Regions from separate parts of the Lysinibacillus sp. RC79 genome, predicted to be linked through region 2. Evidence: riboswitches for the same ligand, from Rfam matches in the RefSeq annotation. Region 2 holds a riboswitch; the other holds the start of a gene.
The links. Region 2 has a riboswitch for cobalamin ahead of ABH968_RS23935 ((2Fe-2S) ferredoxin domain-containing protein). Riboswitches for the same ligand answer to the same signal wherever they lie in the genome.
Positions count from the first base shown of each region.

Region 1: another riboswitch for cobalamin. It lies ahead of ABH968_RS20310 (ribonucleoside-diphosphate reductase subunit alpha); the one in region 2 lies ahead of ABH968_RS23935 ((2Fe-2S) ferredoxin domain-containing protein).

Region 1 covers NZ_JBGCCD010000026.1:55,635-66,159, forward strand. Annotated here, with positions in the region: gene ABH968_RS20300 (ABC transporter ATP-binding protein) at 1-1,729, opposite strand, end outside; gene ABH968_RS20305 (ribonucleotide-diphosphate reductase subunit beta) at 2,038-3,078, opposite strand; gene ABH968_RS20310 (ribonucleoside-diphosphate reductase subunit alpha) at 3,091-5,352, opposite strand; cobalamin riboswitch at 5,467-5,654, opposite strand; gene ABH968_RS20315 (hypothetical protein) at 5,765-6,448, opposite strand; gene ABH968_RS20320 (ECF transporter S component) at 6,445-6,942, opposite strand; gene ABH968_RS20325 (bifunctional adenosylcobinamide kinase/adenosylcobinamide-phosphate guanylyltransferase) at 7,418-7,810, opposite strand; gene ABH968_RS20330 (histidine phosphatase family protein) at 7,759-8,358, opposite strand; gene cobS (adenosylcobinamide-GDP ribazoletransferase) at 8,331-9,107, opposite strand; gene ABH968_RS20340 (bifunctional adenosylcobinamide kinase/adenosylcobinamide-phosphate guanylyltransferase) at 9,148-9,723, opposite strand; gene ABH968_RS20345 (histidine phosphatase family protein) at 9,736-10,344, opposite strand.
Region 2 covers NZ_JBGCCD010000037.1:32,700-43,224, forward strand. Annotated here, with positions in the region: partial or broken gene ABH968_RS23905 (polysaccharide biosynthesis protein) at 1-555, opposite strand, end outside; gene ABH968_RS23910 (S8 family peptidase) at 815-4,312, opposite strand; gene ABH968_RS23915 (energy-coupling factor ABC transporter ATP-binding protein) at 4,587-5,423, opposite strand; gene cbiQ (cobalt ECF transporter T component CbiQ) at 5,423-6,193, opposite strand; gene ABH968_RS23925 (energy-coupling factor ABC transporter substrate-binding protein) at 6,197-6,469, opposite strand; gene ABH968_RS23930 (energy-coupling factor ABC transporter permease) at 6,471-7,217, opposite strand; cobalamin riboswitch at 7,363-7,547, opposite strand; cobalamin riboswitch at 7,775-7,959, shown strand; gene ABH968_RS23935 ((2Fe-2S) ferredoxin domain-containing protein) at 8,099-8,470, shown strand; gene cobJ (precorrin-3B C(17)-methyltransferase) at 8,475-10,145, shown strand; gene ABH968_RS23945 (sirohydrochlorin chelatase) at 10,160-10,525, shown strand, end outside.

The sequences.
Region 1 (10,525 bases), on a different contig from region 2:
GTTGTACACCAGCCTCTTGCTGTGAAGCATAAATTGCTTTGTAGGGATTATTATTCCGCAATAACTGTTGGTGTGTACCTTGACCTACAATTTCGCCGTCCTCTAATACTAGAATCAGGTCAGCCAGTTGAATAGAAGCAATTTTAGACGCTACGATAAACGTCGTTGTATCATTATATTGATTGCTAATAGCTTGCTGGACATGTTTTTCAGAGGCGCTATCAAGAGCAGATGTTGTATCATCCAGTACTAAAATAGCTGGCTTTCTTACGAGTGCACGCGTTAACGCTAATCGTTGCTTTTGGCCGCCAGAGAGATTGGTTGCCCCTTGTGAAAGTTCATGCGCTAAGCCTTTATCTAGTCGGTCCACAAATTCAGTAGCACACGCTGCATCTAGAGCTTGCTGTAATTCCTCGGATGTTGCATCCTCCTTGCCAAGACGGATATTATTGTTAATTGCACCTGAGAACAGTAATGCTTTTTGAGAGGTAAAGCCGATATGTTTACGTAAAGTTGATAATGCATAATCTTTGAGAGGCTTTCCATCCAAGCGGATTTCTCCACTCGTTGGGTCAAATAAACGTGGTAATAGCTTCACTAACGTTGATTTTCCACTGCCTGTTTTTCCGATTAGGCCTACCGTTTGTCCCGGCTTTACGGAAAATGTGATATTTTTTAGAACATCCTCAGCCGATTCATAATAACGATAGCTCACATTTTGGAAGTCAATCGCCCCTTGAATTGGTGATGTAAGCGGATTTTCTGCTTCCTTGATCGCTACTTCTTTATTTAAGACGTCTACGATACGCTCCCCTGAAGGAATAGCACGTGCAATTTGCATCAGCACCATGCTAGAAGTCATCAATCCATTTAGTATAATCGTTAAATAGTTAATAAACGCGAGGATTACACCAACCTGTAATGTGCCGGCTTCTACTTTAATAGCCCCAAGCCAAAGCGCTGCTACAATTCCTAGATTGACAACGAACATCGTAAATGGCACGAGCACGCCAACAATTTGCTCGGCTGTAATAAAGCGTTTCGTCAGCGTATCATTAAGTCCACTAAATTGTTCAATCTGTTGCGTTTCACGACGGAACGCCTTAACGACACGAATCCCCGCTAAATTCTCTTGAAGCTTCGTATTAACACCATCAATTGCTTCCTGCACTCTACGGTATAGCACACCTGAGTACTTTGTGAAAAAGTACATCGCAATAATCAATATCGGCACGATCATAAGAAGTATAGAAAATAGCTCACGTGCCGTCACAAAAACAATAATAACGGCTCCAATAAATAATAGTGGACCACGCACAAAAATACGCAATGTCATCATAAACGCGCGCTGAACACTTTCCACATCGCTCGTTAAAATCGTAATAAGCTTCCCTGTAGTAAAAGCATCACGTTCCTTTGCCGAATACGTCATCATTTTTTCATAAAGTGACTGACGAACATCCGATGCAAAATGGATAGCTGCCTTTGAACTATAATAGGAGCAGCCAATCCCACCAACAAGTCCGAATATCGCACTAATTAGCATCCATACGAACATTTTCAGCACATAAGGATTGTCGCCATTGGCAATACCCGTATCGATCATATGCTGCATAATAGTAGGCTGCAGTAAATCCATCGTTACCTCTAGCACCATTAATAATGGCGCAATCAAGGTAAAAAATTTATAGGGCCCTAAATACCCTCCTAGCTGTTTAATTGCTTGCATTCTTTCGTCTCCGTTCCATTTAAATCACATTCGCTCCTAATTATAACTGAAAATCATTCCCAATTGCGATGAAGTTTTTCGAGACACGTAATATCTTGATATTGTTGTAGCATGGTAATCAACCCTTAACGCCTCTACTACCATCATGCTTTTTAATCCAACCTTCAGCATATCGAAAACTTCTTTCTTGTTTTTAATTCACCTTCTTTGCATACAAGTGTATACAAAAGTATACACTTCGTCAATATCAACTTAGTTTTGCCTTAACTAAAAAAACCACGCAAGCTTTTCGCTCGCGTGGTTCCTTCTTACAAATCATCAAAGCCGTTATCTTCTACATTGACCTTCACATATTGGCGAGAACGTTGCTCGAAGAAATCTGTTTTTCCTAAGTCAACATCCTCATACGCTTTAACCCACTTCAATGGATTTTTGCGATAACCTTCAAATGGACGCTCTACGCCAAGCTGATTACAGCGTACATTGGCATAGAAATGTACATAATCGTGCACATCTTCGACATCGAGGCCTGCAACTTTATCGCCAATCACTTCATTGGCCCAATCGATTTCTAGCTGAACGGCTTCACGGAAGATCTCTTGGACACGAGCTGCTCGTTCAGGTGTATCGTATTCAGGATATTCCTCTAATAGCTCCTGATAAATCTTCACAAATAAATCCACATGTAGCTGCTCATCGCGATTAATATAATTAATCATCGTTGACGTGGCCACCATCTTTTGATTGCGTGCTAAATGATAGAAGAACGCAAAGCCAGAATAGAAGAATAAACCTTCTAAAATCACATCATAAACAATCGCTTCTAGCATATTTTCAACAGTTGGCTCCTCTGAAAATGCTTGGTAGCCCTTAATAACGAAATCATTCCGTCGCTCTAGCACTGGCTCTGTACGCCAAAAGTCAAACGTACGATCCTGCTCGTCTTTGTTCACAATACTTGATAGCACATAGGAATAAGAGTGATTATGGATTACCTCTTGTTGCGCTAAAATAATCATGAGTGCATTCAAACTTGAATCTGTTAAATAATCGGCTACTTTCCCCGCAAAATCTGTTTGTACACTATCTAATAGTGCCAGCAAGCCAATGATTTTTAAAAAGGACTCCTGTTCATCTGCTGATAGACCTGGAAACTGTTTGACATCATTGCTCATATTAATTTCAAACGGTGTCCAGAAGTTACCTAGCATTTTTTTATACTTTGGATAAGCCCAGCTAAAACGGACATCATCCCAGTTTAAAATGTTAGAAGAGCGTCCGTTCACGATTCCTGTTGAACGGTTCGGTGCATCCTTATCCATAATTTGTCGTTTTGTAATAGTTGTCATTGTTACTTCCTCCTAGCTCGCGCAAGACTCACATTCTAGCAATTCTACAGACGTTGAGCGCACATAATAAGTCGTTTTCACACCGCTCGCCCAAGCATTCATATGCAATGCTAGTAAATCTTTCGCCTTAATCGTATTTTGAACATATAAATTAAGTGAAATGCCTTGGTCGATATGACGTGCTCGTGCAGCATTTTGCTTGATTGTCCAATTTTGATCGATAAAATAAGCAGATTTATAATACCAAGTCGTCACAGGTGATAGATCTGGTACTGTTACTGGAATTTTGTAATCCTTCTTCTCCTCTGAATAACTCTTCTGGAAGATCGGATCAATCGTAGCTGTACTGCCCGCTAAAATGGATGTTGATGAGTTAGGTGCAACTGCCATGACATAGCCGTTACGCATACCTTTTTCAGCAACCGCGGCACGTAATGCATTCCACTTATGACTGTCATAGCCACGTTTGTCAAAATACGCACCAGTATGCCAATCTGAACCTTCAAATAATGGGTAGGCTCCTTTTTCACATGCCAAATCGTTAGAAGCACGAATCGTTAAATAGGCAATTTCCTCATATAGCTTGTCCGCAAATTCTACAGCTTCCTCAGACTCCCATTGAATTTCTTTCAAAGCTAATAAATGGTGCCAGCCAAATGTTCCAAGCCCAATACCACGGTAGCGTAAGTTCGTACGCTCTGCTTGTTTTACTGGAATTGTATTTAGCGCAATAACGTTATCTAACATACGTACTTGAACTGGGATCAATCGTTCTAGAACACCAGCCGGAACTGCTCGGCCTAAATTGATAGATGACAAGTTACATACAACGAAATCTCCAGGCTTGCGACGCGTTACGATGACATCATCCTCTAGGGTAATCGACTCAAATTCAGTAGCTGACATATTTTGGAAAATTTCTGTGCACAGGTTCGAACTGTAAATCATCCCTTCATGCTTATTCGGATTCATGCGATTGACTTCATCTCGATAGAACATAAACGGCACGCCTGTTTCAAGCTGTGAGCGCATAATACGCTTCATAATATCAATGGCTGGTACGACTTCACGACTTAATAATGGATTCGCGATACATTCCGCATATTTTGTACGGAAAGAGCCGTCACCCTTTTTCTCATCGTAGGAATCCTCTAATGAGAAGCCCATGACCTCTCGCACTTCATGCGGATCAAATAAATGCCATTCCCCGCGTTCCTCAACAGTTTCCATAAATAAATCCGGTAAGCACAGCCCTGTGAAAATATCATGGGCACGCAGACGCTCATCCCCATTGTTTAAGCGTAAATCTAAAAACGTAAAGACGTCTTTATGCCAAATATCTAAATAAACAGCAATAGCTCCTTGTCGTTGACCTAGCTGATCGACTGAAACCGCCGTATTATTAAGTTGTTTAATCCATGGTAAAACGCCACTTGATGCACCTTTAAAGCCTTTAATAGATGAGCCTCGGCTACGAATTTTGCCCATATAAACTCCAATGCCACCGCCGTACTTCGATAATGTTGCGACATCTGTATTCGTGTCATAAATACTTTGTAAACTATCATCTACTGTATCGATAAAGCAGCTAGATAACTGTCCATGTGTTTTACCTGCATTCGATAATGTCGGTGTGGCAACAGTCATATATAAATTACTCATCGCCCAGTAAGATTCACGTACTTTTTCTAAACGATTTTCTGTTTCATCCTGCATCAGGGTCATCGCAATAACCATCCATCGTTCCTGCGGTAGCTCCACTGGTGTTTTCGTGTAATCTCGGACTACATAGCGGTCCATTAATGTTTTTAAACCAATATACGTAAACAACTCATCTCGACTTGATTCTAAAAAAGAAGCGAGTTCCTGAAGCTCCTGCTCACTATACTTTGTTGTTAAACTTTCATGATACAAACCAGCTTCTGTATAGTGTGCTAATTGTTCTGGGAAAACTTTATATACATCCTTCACTGAAACTCCACGGCGCATTGCAAATTGATCATATAGTTTTTCTAAATAAACTTGAGCTGCAACAAATGTCCAGTATGGCTCCTCCTCATCAATGAGGCTAAGCGTTTGTAAAATCATCGCATCTGCCCATGCTTCAAATGTGGCATTGTCGTTTTTTCGTAGCCATCGATCCGATAACCTTACAAAACTTTCGAGTTCATCCTCCGTGTAACTTTTCTTGAGCTTAGTCATTTGCTGTTCGATTTGAATTGTCATGTATACATTCTCTCCCTTTCCTTCTACAGCAACACAAAAAACGATCACGCAACATTTATCGGTTACGTGATCGCTGTAAAATCGGAAATGGAAATGAAGGACATGCACACAAAGAAGTGAACAAATCTCTCGCCTCCACTTCTCAATCCCCGAAGAATGTGTTGCTGTCTTGAACATCTCGGCAGGTCTCCTGGCTCATGCTTCCTCCAAATGATGGCCTTCCCGTTCTTCACAGTGGCCTATTCATCATTTGTCAGCACTTACAGTTGCGGGGACAGCTTCGGCCTAAGATGACTCTTTTTCCGAATTCCCTTTTAAACCATATTGGTACCGCTCGTCCAAAATACTATATATTGTGTTTTAACTCCTAAACAAATCTAACATATTGTGTTTATTGTTGCAATAGGCGTTTTGCACTTTAAAATTTTTAAAGTGCTACATTTTCTCGAAGCAAGCCCAATTACAATGCAGTTTTACGTAGTTTTTCAAAATTTCTAGGGAATTTTTTTTGTGCTAGCTGCTCTTTTTCTGGCTGTATTCCTAGCAAAACTACTGCACATGGACCAGCCGATTTCTCAACATCTAACGGACTTTTAACTTGTTGCTCGCCAAAAAGCCGGGTAAATTCCGCTTGTAAACCTTTTGACCCAACTGGCCATACTTGCTGCACTATTTCCTCTTTCCACGCCTGAAAAATAGGTTGCAGCTGTGCGACATCTTCAGGTTGGGCAAGAATTTCATTGCCTACAAGCGGTAGTCCATAGGTGTACCAACTAAGCTGCTCATGCATAGTCGCTGTGCGTTTTTGCTGCTCACCTAGCATCGTTATAGACAAGCCTGATTGTAGAGTCGGCATATTGGACTCTGTACTACCGTCTATTTGCGGACAATTAAGACCCGCCTCATCAAAAACCTGCTGAATGCCCGTAACATAACGAGACCATGCTGCATCCCCTGAAAAATTAGCGAGTAAAATATGGCTTGGTAAAGCATTTGCAGCAAGCTGCTCTAAAAAAGTAACACGTGCCGTTAAGTATGCCGTTAGTTTGTCTGGAGCAGACACAACATCTTGTGGTTTTTCACCAATTGCTGCGGAATTATCTGTTGTAGCAATCAGCTCACCTATTTTTATTGCATTTCTCAATGTACTCGACCTTCCTTACGCACAAACACCTTAGAGAGAATTGGCATCGCAATTGCAACGATCACCAGATTTATGAGTGTTGCCAATGGAAGACTAGTCAGTGACGCCCAGTAAAATGCCGGACTAATGATAAAGTAAAATGGTAAGGGTGCCACAACGCCATTTAATATAAATGCCACAGGCCATTTCCAGAAATGCATTCCTTTTTTATGCATAACCCCAAAGACCCATACAACAATAAACATTTCTACTGCGATAATAATATGCAGTGGTCCATATAGAAAACCCGAAGTTAAGGCTGAAATCAAATGCCCAATTGCCCCTGCAACCCCTGCTAATACTGGAGATAAAAATACAACGCTTAAAAATGCAGGAGCAGCGTCAAGCGCAGCAGTTGTAATAAATGGTGTTGGAATTTTAATGACTGCACCCACTGCACAAATTGCCGCTACCATAGCTGTAAGCGTCAACTTCATCAATTTTTGTCGATCCATTCCATTTCCTCTTTCCTTTTATATTTAGTGATTTGCTCATTATAACGTGTGGTTGATTTCCGTTCCGACTGGGTGCTTTGTTGCTGTCGCTTCGCTTTCGCACAGATAAAACATTGTTGCTGTCGCTTCGCTTTCGCACAGTTAAAACATTGTTGCTGTCGCTTCGCTTTCGCACAGTTAAAACATTGTTGCTGTCGCTTCGCTTTCGCACAGATAAAACATTGTTGCTGTCGCTTCGCTTTCGCACAGTTAAAACATTGTTGCTGTCGCTTCGCTTTCGCACAGATAAAACATTGTCGCTGACACTTTGCTTTCGCGCAGAGCAAAGCTTCCTGGGGGCGTCCGATGAGATGCTGATCCCCAAGGAGTCACCCAGCCTTCACTCCAATCAACTTAATATATATAGCATACGTTTTAACAATCGTCATCCCCAACATTTTTTATGAAAAGCATTCTAAATTTTTCAAAAACTATATCATTTGATTTGTTCTCCTATACCGTACCAAATGCGTACGACTTGTTCGGCTTCAGCAAATAATGCCTGGTACAAACGCCCACATGTATCGCGCAATAATCGCGCCTGCTTTTCCATCGGCACTACTCCACGTCCCATATCGGTCACTATAATATACAGGGCACAATTTTCTTCAAGAGTCTTTAGTCTTGTCAAAATGGTTCTAACAAGAGGTTCATCATCCTCAAGATCTTGTGTCACGAGCCACTTCTCTAAGTTTTTAATAACTAGTACATCACAGGTAGGAGTACCATCAGGTAGATCGCCATCTACTAGCTCAACTTTTTGTCCTGCAAGCAAATTCATGACATAGTCGGTTTTTCCACTATAGGCGCCTCCGATAAAGACATGCATCTCGCTCCCTCCTCCCAAGCCTTTCTTGTAAACGTTAAAGAAAACATTTTATCATGCGGTGATTGATACGACCAAAAAGATTGCTCAGTCGGTGCAAATTCTACAAGAAGTGCTCGAATCACTCCACCATGGACAACGAGATGATAAACATCTTCACCTTTTGGTAGTACAGTGAACCCTTCAATGACACGTGCACAAAAAGCATCAAAGCCTTCCCCCTTTGGAGGTGGTGACTGAACGGGATCATCTAACCATGCACAATAACGACTATCTGATTTTAAGTCCTCATATGTGCGCCCTTCAAATTCACCGAAGTTCGACTCTCGAAATCTCCTATCAGACACGTATATTGCATTCGGAAAATAATGAGCAGCTGTTTCCCTACAACGCAGCAAATCACTACCATACACCTTCGTGACATCTTGATCTAAAATAGCTAGCAAAGATGCATCAGCTAATGAAGAATCTGTCCAGCCGATATAACGCTTCTCCAAATTTTCCTTAGTTGGTGCATGTCTCATTAAGTGCACAATAACAACGTCACCCACAGAACAACCTCCATTCCTTCAATTGATGCACCAAGTAAATCTCCAGAAACGCCACCAAAGTTTCGCACTGTAAATTGACGAAAGACTAAAAAGGCAATCGCTAATACAGCCATCAACACGAATGGAACAATGGTGAAGCCTACGACAAACAACAAACTGCTATACGCTACAACTAGTGTTAAAAGCATAAAGCAAATAAGTAATCCCGGTTTAATATGTGTTTTAAAAAAGTAGGCTAGCCCCTTTTCTTTTGAGCACTTGAGCGACATAAAATAAAAGCTCATGCCTACTCGTGTTAGTAACGGAATAAACACAAGCATCCACAGCGCTAACTTATACTGTACGAATAACTCATGCAGTATGACAAATTTGCCAAGCACTAAAAATAGCACGGATAGCACTCCAAATGCGCCAACACGTGGATCATCTAAAATTTCAAGCCGCTTCTCACGATCTCGATACGAAAAATAAGCATCCCCCATATCAATAAAACCGTCTAAATGTAAACCACCCGTAAATAAGGCAAATAATCCGACAATCACAAAGGTAAGCAGGATCTCACTGCTTGCCGTCCATTCTGTCAAACCATAGATTACCGCCGCCACTGCTGTACCCATGAGAGCCCCTATCCACGGCAAAAAGGCGAACATCCCTGTAATAGTTGATTTAGTTAAAGGAATTTCTTTATGTACCGGCAAAACTGTAAAAAATTGAAATGCAAGTTGTATGCTATGCCAGAAATTTTTCATCGTCTTGCCTTCCTTCTTTTTATTTTCAAAGTGTCATTCATTATTTCCATTTCTTTACGACACCATAATTTATTTCATATGCCTCATCCGCTATAGAAACGAACCATTGATGTAATCTCCCAAGGGTTTGTCGGTATAATTCTACTTCCTCGCTAGAATATGGAGGCTCATCGAATAATTCGTTCGAGACGATAAAAAACGTCACCCTTTTCTCAAGTAACGTCTCTACCGCTTTTTTTAAAACATCAAGCTTTTGCTCTAAACAGCCAGGTTGTTCCACACAGGGAGTTCCCGTGTCAAAACCCTCGTAAAAAGCATTTGTCAGCCAAGTCGTAACACAGTCCCATAACACAATATCTCCATCGGTCAGTTTATGTAATGTATTTGCTATGTCATAAGGTGCTTCTATCGTCAGCCATTCAATATTTTGTGCACGTCTGTCTGCCTGATGACGCACTATTCGCTTCTCCATCTCATGGTCCAATGCTACTCCAGAAGCAATATAAATAAGTCGTCGCGCTTGGTTAAACTCTGTTTGATAGTGAGTAACAGCCGCTTTTTCAGCAAAGTGGGATTTACCACTGCGTACTCCCCCTGTAATGAAAATCAGTGGCATTAGTTACGCCTCCTATTGTAAATGTTGAATGTTACCGATATCTTTCACGAGCCATCGTTGCTCGACTTGTTCAATAATCGTGACACTTGTACCATTAATAAATGGTTCTGCCCACAGCTGATTGATGCTGCGCCCTAAAATGGCGTTAATGATGCATTTAATCGTTACAGCATGTGACACAATTAAAACATTATTTTCGGGATATTTTTCTGCAATTTTCTTTAACGTAAACATGGCTCGTTCTGTTACCGTACCAAAGCTTTCCGTATGGGTTGCGACGAATTGTCCAGGATAATCGGTATATAATTCATAGTCAAGGCGATGCGTAGTCATAATGTCCTCAACGGTTTTTCCTTGCCAATCTCCTAAAAAAATCTCCCGTAAATTATCCTCATAATAGATTGGAAGCTGTCGATTACCTAGAAGAATATGCATCGTTTCCTTAGCACGGCCACTTGAACTGCTGTATGCCGCTGTAAAAGAGACATTCTCCAAATGATCTCGAAGTTTTTCTGCATGTAAAATACCATTTTCAGATAATGGCGAATTTAACCATCCCTGTAGCCGCTGCTCTTTATTCCACATCGTTTCACCATGTCTCACTAAATAAAAAGTTGTCAACTTTCTCACCCCTAATTTGCAATCAATTATGCCCCGGCATAATTGCGTCCGGAATCGGCTTTGTGCTTAGGCCTGCACGATGCAGGTCAGTTAGCCGTTATCGCATGGATGCGATGGTTTTAGGCTAACATCCCCTAAGCACTCCTTTCCGATTCCGTGACATCCGCCGGAGGCTTTAGGC
Region 2 (10,525 bases):
TTCTTGAACAAGAGGGAGCTTTAATAATTTTTCTTTTATTTCAGTGACGGACAGTATTTTCGTATTAGTAGAGTTGTATTCGTCGGTTAACGTAATTTTAGGAGAGCCCTCATCAAGATATTTTCCATAATTTAAATCCCGGTTATCTGCAGGGATTCTATAAAAATTCCCCATATCAATGGCTTTTGCAGCTTCTTCCTTTGTTAATAATACTTCGTAAATCTTTTCACCATGCCGTGTTCCGATAATTTGTATCTTATTTTGAGCTTGAAAAATTTCTAGTAAAGCCTGTGCTAAATCCTCAATGTAAGCAGCTGGTGATTTTTGTACCATAATGTCCCCGTTGTCAGCGTGTAAGAAGGCGTATAAAACTAGTTCTACTGCCTCATCAAGACTCATCATAAAACGTGTCATTTTTGGATCTGTAATAGTTAAAGGCCTGCCAGCTTTAATTTGTTCGATAAATAAAGGGATAACAGAGCCTCGTGAAGCCATTACATTTCCGTATCGTGTACCGCAAATCAATATTTTATCTGGGAAGACAGGGCGACTCCTTAGGAATCAGCATCATAGATGAGAGCCAGTAGGGGAAAAGAATCACACGCCCCAGAGAAAGCACCTAATCGGAACGGGAAATAAACCCCTCGTTATGGTGAATAAAACATTAATGTACAAAAAAATCCCCTAGATTTTTCATCATCTAGGGGATAATCCTTCATTTTTTTGAAAACTTAAATCGTGCCGCTATTACACTACCTTCAACCGAAAAGTTTATTCTTCTACTAAGTTCGTTTTTTCAGTCCAAGGGTATATCTTATTTTATTTCAAGTGTATACGGTTGAGTACCAGCTTTGCCGTAATATTCACTTACTTCAATATAGTAAGTTCCTTTATCCAGTTCGACTGTTCCTACTTCATCATCTCCAGCACCGTAAAGATCTAAAGTTTCTACTGTTTTACCTTTTGCATCAATAATACGGATGACGCCATCTAGTTCTTTTTCTGTTTGCAGAGAGAAGAACACATCACGTTTGCTATCGGTTTTAAATTCAAAGTAGTCCTTATCACCAAATGGAACACCAGCATTTAGATATTGAGTAGCTACCCATTTATCGTCTTTTTTCGTAAGAATAGTTGGTTTCGTCGGTATTCCATTAACTAACTTAGAATCAGCATCTTCATCTACTCTTTTATGATCAAACAACGTTAAAGTATATGGTTGGATTGATACTTGTCCAACATTGCTTCCGTTAAGAACAATAAAATATCCGTGATCTTTTTTTGTTTTAAAAGAAGTATTTACATCTGTTGTCCCTCCAAGACCGAGTAGTAATTGAAGGAGGTCTTCAGCTTGTCCAAATGGAATTTCTGTTGCCAATTCTTCTGGATCAATTTCCATATTACCATTAGTATCTTCAATAATGGAGCCTGAAAACTTTAAGTCATTTTGAAGTTCTTTAGGTAATTGATCTAGCTGTTCTTTTGTATATGGTACAGAAGAAACAAGAAGACTCATGACTTCATCTTTGCCCTTTTGTTTATAGTAGTAGAAATCAGTATCATCTTGATAAATGAGATGATCTTTATAAGCGATACCAGGTTTAATCGTTTTTGCAGCTATTGGTGTGTTATTATTTCTATTATCTTCTTCTGGAATTGCTGCCATTTTACTTGTTTTAAGTGTGTATGGTTCAGCGGAACGGTCACCAAGATTCATTACTTTTACAACATATGTTTTGTCCTTTTTCAATGCAATTGCCTTAGCATCGTTTGGATCACTTGTTGAACCAAGAAGTAGACTGAGTAACCCCATATCATTTGTTAATGAAGAAACTGGGATTAATTCATTTGATGCCTCATCATATTCAAATATAGTACCAGCTGGTGACTGGTTCATACCTTTTTGGATTTGGAAACCATATACGGCATCTTCTTTAGCTGTAAATGTGAAGTAATCTTCATCATCTTCAGTTTGGAAGTATGCTTTTTGATCTTGACCAATATCAAAACGAATCGCTTGGTCCATAATTTGGCCAACGTCTTCAGGTTGTCCCATAGCATCTGGATTCATAAATATATTCATGAAATCATTTAGTTGATTACGTTTTTTTGTTTTATATTCAGTTAAAGGTAAAATATCCTTTTGTATGTTGTTTTCTAGCATTCCTTCATTTAATGGAAGACCGTCTTCGTCTTTAGGAAGGGTAACGACTTCACCTTTTAATGTGTATGGAATGATTGATTCACTAACAGTTTGCTCAGTATCAATACCGCCGCTAAAGAACATATCAAGTGAAAAATTGCTACTGTTTTTATTAGATACGCTTATTACATACACTTCATCAGGCATAACATCAACAACCAAGTTTACTCCATCGCCTTTTTCCGAACCGTAAGATGTTCGGATTGGATATGCCTCATTTAAACCTTCAGCATCGTCTTCCTCTGTTGGTACATTAACTAAGTCTTCTTTTCGATAAAGCTCCATGGATGCTGTAACACCCGGAATACCAGTTAAATCAAATTTCAATGTCGTTGGTTCATTCACTGAAAATGTAAAATAATCTTGGTCACCTAGATGATCTTCAGAAAGTAGGGTATAGTTTTTCCCTGCTGTACTGAATGGGAATTTTTCAATCTTCTCCATATGTTCCATATCTAATGAATCAATTGGTAATTTTTTAGTAGTTTGAGCTGTGAAAATGTAGTTAGATTCGCCCTTTGAGCTATAGCTACCATTATGATCCTTAACTCCAACAAGAAGGGTTCCCTTTTGATCTGCTTCATATAGGTATCCTTCTTGCTTGCCTACGCGAACATCATTGACGTTAATTGGTTTTACTTCTTCGTTATGGCCTTCAGGGTAGAAGTATAAATCAAATGCATAATCGTATTTGTTTGCACCTTTTAATGTCAGTTGAGCATATTCATTTGCGTCTAGATCAACCTTGTACCATTTCTTTTCGTCCGGTAACTTGAATTCACCTTTTTCAGTATTTAATGTATCTTTTTTAAGGACTTTTGCGTTTTTCAAGCGCTCTTCTTTTGTTTCAGAATACTGTTTTGGTAGATTTTTAATATTAAACTGTAATGCTTTCACAGGATCTACAAGGCCATGTCCATATGTAAGATCATAGCCCTTGTCACCTAAATCCTTTGCTGACATTTCGAGAATAGCTTCTATTTCATAAGGCTTTAAATCTGGATATTTTGATTTTAATAGGGATGCCACACCTGCAACAACAGGAGAGGCCATCGATGTTCCGCTAAATTTTACAAAGGAGGACCCTTTTTTCTCATCATAAACTGAACTATATATATCTTCGCCTGGAGCTACTAGATCAACCGATGGGCCGTAGTTTGAATAGCTTGATAGTTTGTTTCTATCATTCGTAGAACCTACACTTATAACGCCTTCGAATGAAGCAGGGAAGGAGTAATTATCTGTCGATTCATTTCCAGCAGCAGCTACAACGGTAATTCCTTTATCAATCGCTTTCTGAACGGCTTCCTCCATTAATGGAGATTCACCATAGCCGCCAAGACTCATATTGATAACATCGGCGCCTTGCTCAATAGCGTAAAGGATTCCTTGTGCAATGGCGAAATCACTAGCACCATCTTTTCCGTTGAATACATCAATTGGAAGAAGCTTGGCATTTGGATTAATCCCATGTCCTCCAATCCCATTATCTTTTGCCGCTCCAACAATTCCTGCTACATGTGTTCCATGCTCACTAGGATAAGAAGTATTGGCAGGTGCTGCAGCATTATATGGTGGTAGCACTTGAGATTTTAAATCTGGATGTTTAAAATCCACGCCACCATCGATAACTGCTACTTTTACCTCGTTGTTACCTGCTAATTCTAGTGCTTTATCAATTTGAAGAAGATTCAAATGATACATATCCTGTTTCTTTGGATCTACTTCAGTGCCAAAGGAATGATACACGTAGCTTGGGGATACACGTTTAACCCCTTTTTGCTTAGCATAATATGAAACTGCTTTTTCTAAATTTGTTCCTTTGTTAAGTTGGATAACATCGTAACCTAGTGAAGGAATAGATCGGATCACTTTTGAGCCAATTTTTTTGTGCACATTCTTATCAAGACCTGAATGTTTGACGATAATAGTATCCTGACTAATCCAGTCATTTTGATTCTTGAATGTTTGTTCCTTATTGCTAGCTACTTTCACTAACTCTTGGTTCTTTGCTGTTTTTTGAGGTGCTTCAGCAAAGGCAGATGTAGCAGGAACCATTAGTGCTGCAGACGCTACTAAAGCGATTGATTTTTTTGACCAGTTTTTCAACTGTTTTCCCTCCTTGAGTGTTCCAAATATTTGTGACATCTATACTATTACGAATGAATGATAGAAAAGTTTCGTAAATACGTATATATTTTTCCAAAAGTACCATTCTATATTTTACCATATTTTTCCCCGTTATAAAAATATGTATAAGGGAGGTCGAATATTCTCCCAGGATCTATAAAGAGTCCATTTCATTACCTATAGGGTACAATCCTACTCGATTTGTGAAATTGGAGTAGGATAGTGGATTCAACCACAATTAAAAAGCACAGTCTTAAAACTGCTCAATAAGTCTGTATAAATCTTCCTTCGAACGAGGCATTTTGATGTTTTTCTCAAATAGTTTTTTATTTTGTAAGGCAATGGCCATTTCAAAGACCCATGGGCGTTCAAGATGGGCTCTTTCAAGCAAATCCTCTTGGAAGAACATTTCAACTGGATCCCCATTATAAATAATTCTCCCGGCTTCCATCACGATTATTTGATCTGCCCATCCATAGGCTAATGGAATATCATGCGTAGCCAGTAAAATTGTTCGTTCACCGTTCTCTAACGTAGCTAAATACTGTAAAACTTGTGCACTATAATAATTATCTAGCCCAGCTGTCGGTTCATCTAATAATAAAACGGAAGGTTCCATTGCAAGTACTCCTGCCATCGCGACACGTTTTTTCTGCCCAACACTTAAAAAATGTATCGGTTTATCTAGCAATGCTTCGACTTCGGTTTGAGCGACAGCCCACGCAATTTTCTCTTCAATTTTTTCAGTTGTCCAGCCAAGATTCAAAGGTCCAAATGCAATATCTTGCTTAACTGTGCCAGAAAAAAGCTGGTTGTCTGCATCCTGAAAAACAATGCCAACCTGTTGACGTAATTCTTTTAATGCTTTTCTACTATAGTTCAGTTCTTTACCACAAAAGGATATACTTCCAGCAGTAGGCTTCAAAATCCCATTTAAATGCTGGAATAACGTTGATTTTCCAGCTCCATTATGACCAAGTAAAGCGATTTTTTTCCCCTTTGGAATTTGAAGTGTAATATCTGTTAAGGCATGAGTTCCATCTGCATAAGCGTAGGATAAATGTGTTAAATCAAAGTATAAATCTGTCATCAGAAAAAACCTCCATAAATGATGAGGAGTATAAAAATAGCAGCAATACCTGCCCAATTTTTCGTGTTATAGATAACATCATCTTGCCAATAGACAGTTTCGCCACCACGCGCTTCCATCGCATTGTTTAGCTCACGACTGCGTTGGAACATCTCGACAAATAAAGCAGCAATCAGCATTGATACTGAACGAAGCCACTGCATAGGGGAGCTGTATCCTAGACGAGCCTGCTGGGCAAGATGGATTTTCTGCATACTGTCTAAAAAGATAAAAATAAAACGATACGTTAGTTCTACTAGCTCTACAAATAGAGTTGGAAGTTGCCATTGTCGTAGCACGTAACAAATAGATTGGACTGATGTTGTGAGAATTAAAAAATACAAACAGCTAATGCTGCCAAGGACGATGAAAAAAAGCTGCTGCGCTGTCACGAGGCTCGAACTGCCGATAAAAATCGTCCAACTATTAAGTGAAAATGACCAAATGTGCGTTGGTAGCGCGCTAGTTGTTGGTGCTATAGAAATTAAAATTGACACTAAACTTGATAGTAAAAAAAATCCAGGTAGCAATAGTAATTTTGCATAGTATTTTGTAGGAATTTTTGCGCCTAAAATGATAAAAGCACTCATCACAATAAATGTAATGAGTGAAATTCGTTCATCTCTCATGATAAGCGACAATATAAGTAGTCCAAGGGATAACGTCATTTTTTCTAGCGGATGAACAGACGCTAGTTTATTCATATAAGCATACTTATCAATGAGTAACATCGCTTAACCCTCTTTATGTTTGCCGCGCATTAAGCCGATGAAATAGCCGATAAATCCAGCGCCAATAGCAGCTTGTAGTGCGAATAATAAGCTTTCAATTTCACCGCTTGGTGGCTCCCATAAGCTTTCAAACCATGGTTCATAGTTAGCATCTATTTCACCAATTGCTGCCTCCGCTTCGCCATCAGCACCCTCGAATTCTGCGCCTTTTTGAATAAATAGGGGAACGATTGCTAGTAACACAACAACTGCTAAAAGCAGTAAGTTTTTTTTCATTTTAGTGTGCCTCCTTTGCTGAGAAAACACGTAGAGCTTTTAATTCACTCACATTGTATTTTTTCAGGAAGTTCATAACGATCACTGTTAAAATTCCTTCACTAACAGCAAGAGGGATTTGTGTTAACGCAAAAATACCAGCAAACTTTGTGAATGAAGCCATAAAGCCTCCGACCTCAGAAGGGAAGGCAAGAGCTAATTGTACAGAAGTGACAATATATGTACCTAAGTCACCAAGCATTGCTGCTAAAAAGACAGCGATGGAAAATGATAGTCCCATTTTTTGTGAGCCCTTAAATACATAGTAAGCGATAATAGGGCCCATAATTGCCATGGAAAAGGTGTTTGCACCTAATGTTGTAAGCCCACCATGTGCTAAAAGTAAAGCTTGGAATAATAATACGATTGTTCCGATAACACTCATCGCTAATGGTCCAAAAAGAACTGTTCCAAGCCCAACCCCAGTTGGATGCGAGCAACTCCCCGTTACAGAAGGGATTTTTAAGGCTGATAGCACAAAGGCAAAGGCACCCGATAGACCTAAAATCATTTTTGTTTCAGGATTTTCATCAATTGTTTTACGAATAGAACGTAATCCTAAAATAATAAAAGGAATCGATACGACCCACCAAAAAATCGCCCATTCAATTGGCAAAAAGCCCTCCATAATATGCATCGCAAATGCACGATTTGGCACGAATAAAAATGCCAATAAGAAATAACTAAGCTTCCAAGCTGAGAATTTCAAAAATCTCTCCTCCTCACATTAAAATTTTTCGAATTAGCGTGCGAAAATAAAAAAGACACTTCTCCAACTTTGGAAAAGTGCATAGCTAAAAAAAGCAAATAAAATTCTAGTCTGCTAAGCCGCACACCTATCCTCGTAGGTTGAAACGATCACATATTTTTCGGCAGGTCTCCTGGCTTTAGTTCAACGTTTTATAAGCCTTCCCATCCTTTGGACAGTGACATTATCTATAAAACTCCCTAATACAGTGGCGGGACCGCGCCGGACTTGAACCGGCTTCCCTTTTAAGCGAAATGATGAACAATTCGCACCGAAAAAAGATGAAGTTGTGAGATTTCACGACAAAGTGTAACATGATTTTCCATATATATGCTATACTTTTTATGAAAAAATTTTCAATTGAGGATCTATGTCGAAAATTCTGATAAATAGATAGAGATTTCACATTTTGCTATGAAATATTAAAAAAATTGTCACAAATTAAAAAAGAAATATTGAATTTTTAAAATAATAAGATATGATAGAAACAGTTTTCAATTACATGAAAGATCATAAATTCATATAAAACATCCATAAGTGCTTGAATATTTTCAAGATAATAGGGAAATCGGTGAAAATCCGATACAGCCCCCGCTACTGTAATAGCTGATGAAATCGCGGATGCCACTAGTGAAAACTTAGGAAGGCGCGATAGTAAAAAGAAGCTTAAGTCAGGAAACCTGCTTATGGGATGATGCATGCAAACTTTTCGGAGGGAGAAGTTGAAGCGAGAGCGAGTACCTGTATATATTCGTTTTTATTTGGCTTCTACTTAACCTTTACTCTTCGACTAGAGTAAAGGTTTTTTCTTTTTCCTAAAAGCAAATGAGGGGAGAACAACTATGACGACTTGGAATTTAGAGGGGATGAAAACACATCTTTTTATTTGCAATGGTAGTAGCTGTATGAAAAAAGATGCTGAGGACATTACATTGGCAATACGTGATGAAATACAGTTGCTAGCGCTTGATAAGGAAATACATACGACAAGGACCCGCTGTAATGGTAGGTGTAAGGATGCTTGTGTTGTCATTGCTTATCCTCAGGGGAATTGGTACCGTGTGCCGACAACGGAGCATGCGAAGGCACTCGTACAAGATTTAAATCATGAATCGTTACATAATGAGCATGTTTTTACATTGCGTGAAGGTTCGTTGCAGCGTACAGCACAAACAACAGCCATTAAAGGTATTGAAAAGGTGAAAGAGGGGTAACAAAATGGCGCAAAAAGGTAAGATTTTCGTAGTTGGCTTTGGCCCTGGAGACTTTAAACATATTACGACTCGTGCTGTGGAGGCACTACAACAAAGTGATATGATCATAGGCTATAAAACTTATGTTGAACTGATTCAGGATTTAGTTAGTGCAAAGTCGATTATTAGTACTGGTATGACAGAGGAAGTTTCACGTGCACAGGAAGCGGTGCGTCAAGCAGAGGCAGGAAGTATCGTATCGGTTATTTCCAGCGGTGATGCAGGCGTTTATGGAATGGCAGGATTAGTGTATGAGGTATTGATCGAGCTAGGCTGGACGGAAGCAACTGGTATCGAGGTAGAAATTGTTCCAGGTATTTCAGCTATTAATTCGTGTGCAAGTTTACTAGGTGCTCCAATTATGCATGACGCCTGCACCATTAGTTTAAGTGACCACTTAACACCTTGGAATTTAATTGCAAAACGAGTAGAAGCAGCAGCAATGGCGGATTTTGTTATTGCTCTTTATAACCCAAAAAGTGGACGTCGTACGAGACAAATCGTAGAGGCTCAACGAATTTTATTAGAATATCGTTCGCCAGATACACCGGTTGGGCTTGTGAAAAGCGCGTATCGTGACCGTCAGGAAATTACGATGACGACTTTAGCAGAAATGCTTGAACATGATATCGGCATGTTAACAACAGTTATTATCGGGAATTCAACAACATTCTTCTACGACAATAAAATGATTACGCCACGTGGTTATCAGCGCAAATATACACTTGGTGAAGAAAAACAACCGTTACGACCACATCAACGACTGAAGGAAGAAAATGAACCATGGGCGATGAATCAAGAAACAGGAGCAGCGCGTAATGATTTTGATACAGATCCCAATGCAAATCGTATTAAGCCCAGTTTAGCAATAACACCTCAACCAAAGCCTAAAAAATCGTCACTCGAAATGGCGACAGCTGCTCTTGCTCTGGTGAATGGAACAAGCGCGGTGAAAGTAACACCTAAGCGTGTTCAACAAAAAATCGAATCTATTTTTGAATTAGCGGTTAGTCCAGGGGTAGCCAATAAGTTTTTTACTCCTCAACAAATGATGACGTTAGCTGAGGTAGTTGGTGAGGAAGGAACGATGGAGTATACACCAGACCATCAAATTCATTTGAAAATTCCAACGTCAGAGCCTGAAGAGATTACCGCAAAGCTTCGTGAAGTTGGCTTTTTGCTAACACCAATTGGCGACGTGCTATCGTTAAAGGCTTGTGACTTCTGTTATGGGGAAAAGGCCGATTCGATTCCATATGCGGAAGAGATTCAAGAAAAGCTTGGTGGTATGTCGTTACCGAAAACATTAAATATTGGCTTTAACGGCTGCGGTATGGCATGTTATCGAGCAGTATTTGATGATATTGGCATTGTTTATCGCAAAAGTAAATTTGATGTTTTTATTGGTGCTAAGCCGGTTGGCCGTACAGCACATGCGGCTCAGCCAGTTGTTGAGGGCTTAGAGCCTGAACAGCTCATCCGACTTATCACCGATATTATCGAAGAATATAAAGCAAATGCACATCCAAATGAACGTTTGTTTAAATACTTTAAGCGTGTGAAAAAGATCCTACATTTTACGTATCAGGATATGTCTTCAAAAATAAAAGTAGAGCCAGCTCCGTGCGGCGACTAGTGAGGAGTAATGAGATGAAAGCAATTTTATTTGTCGGCCATGGGAGCCGTTTAGCAGCAGGAAATGATGAGGTACGCACGTTTATCGAGCAAATGACACCTCGTATTGATGAAAGCTTTTTAGTGGAAACATGTTTCTTAGAGTTTGCATCTCCAAACATTGAAGAAGGTATTACGAACTGTGTGAAGAAGGGTGCTACAGAGGTACATGTTATTCCGATTATTCTTCTTCATGCTGGACATTCAAAACTGCATATTCCAGCAGAAATTGAACATGCACGTGAGCATTATCCAAATCTTACGTTCACATATGGCCAAACAATAGGTATCCATGATGAAATATTTGCTATTTTAGAAGACCGTTTAGCAGAAATCGGCTTT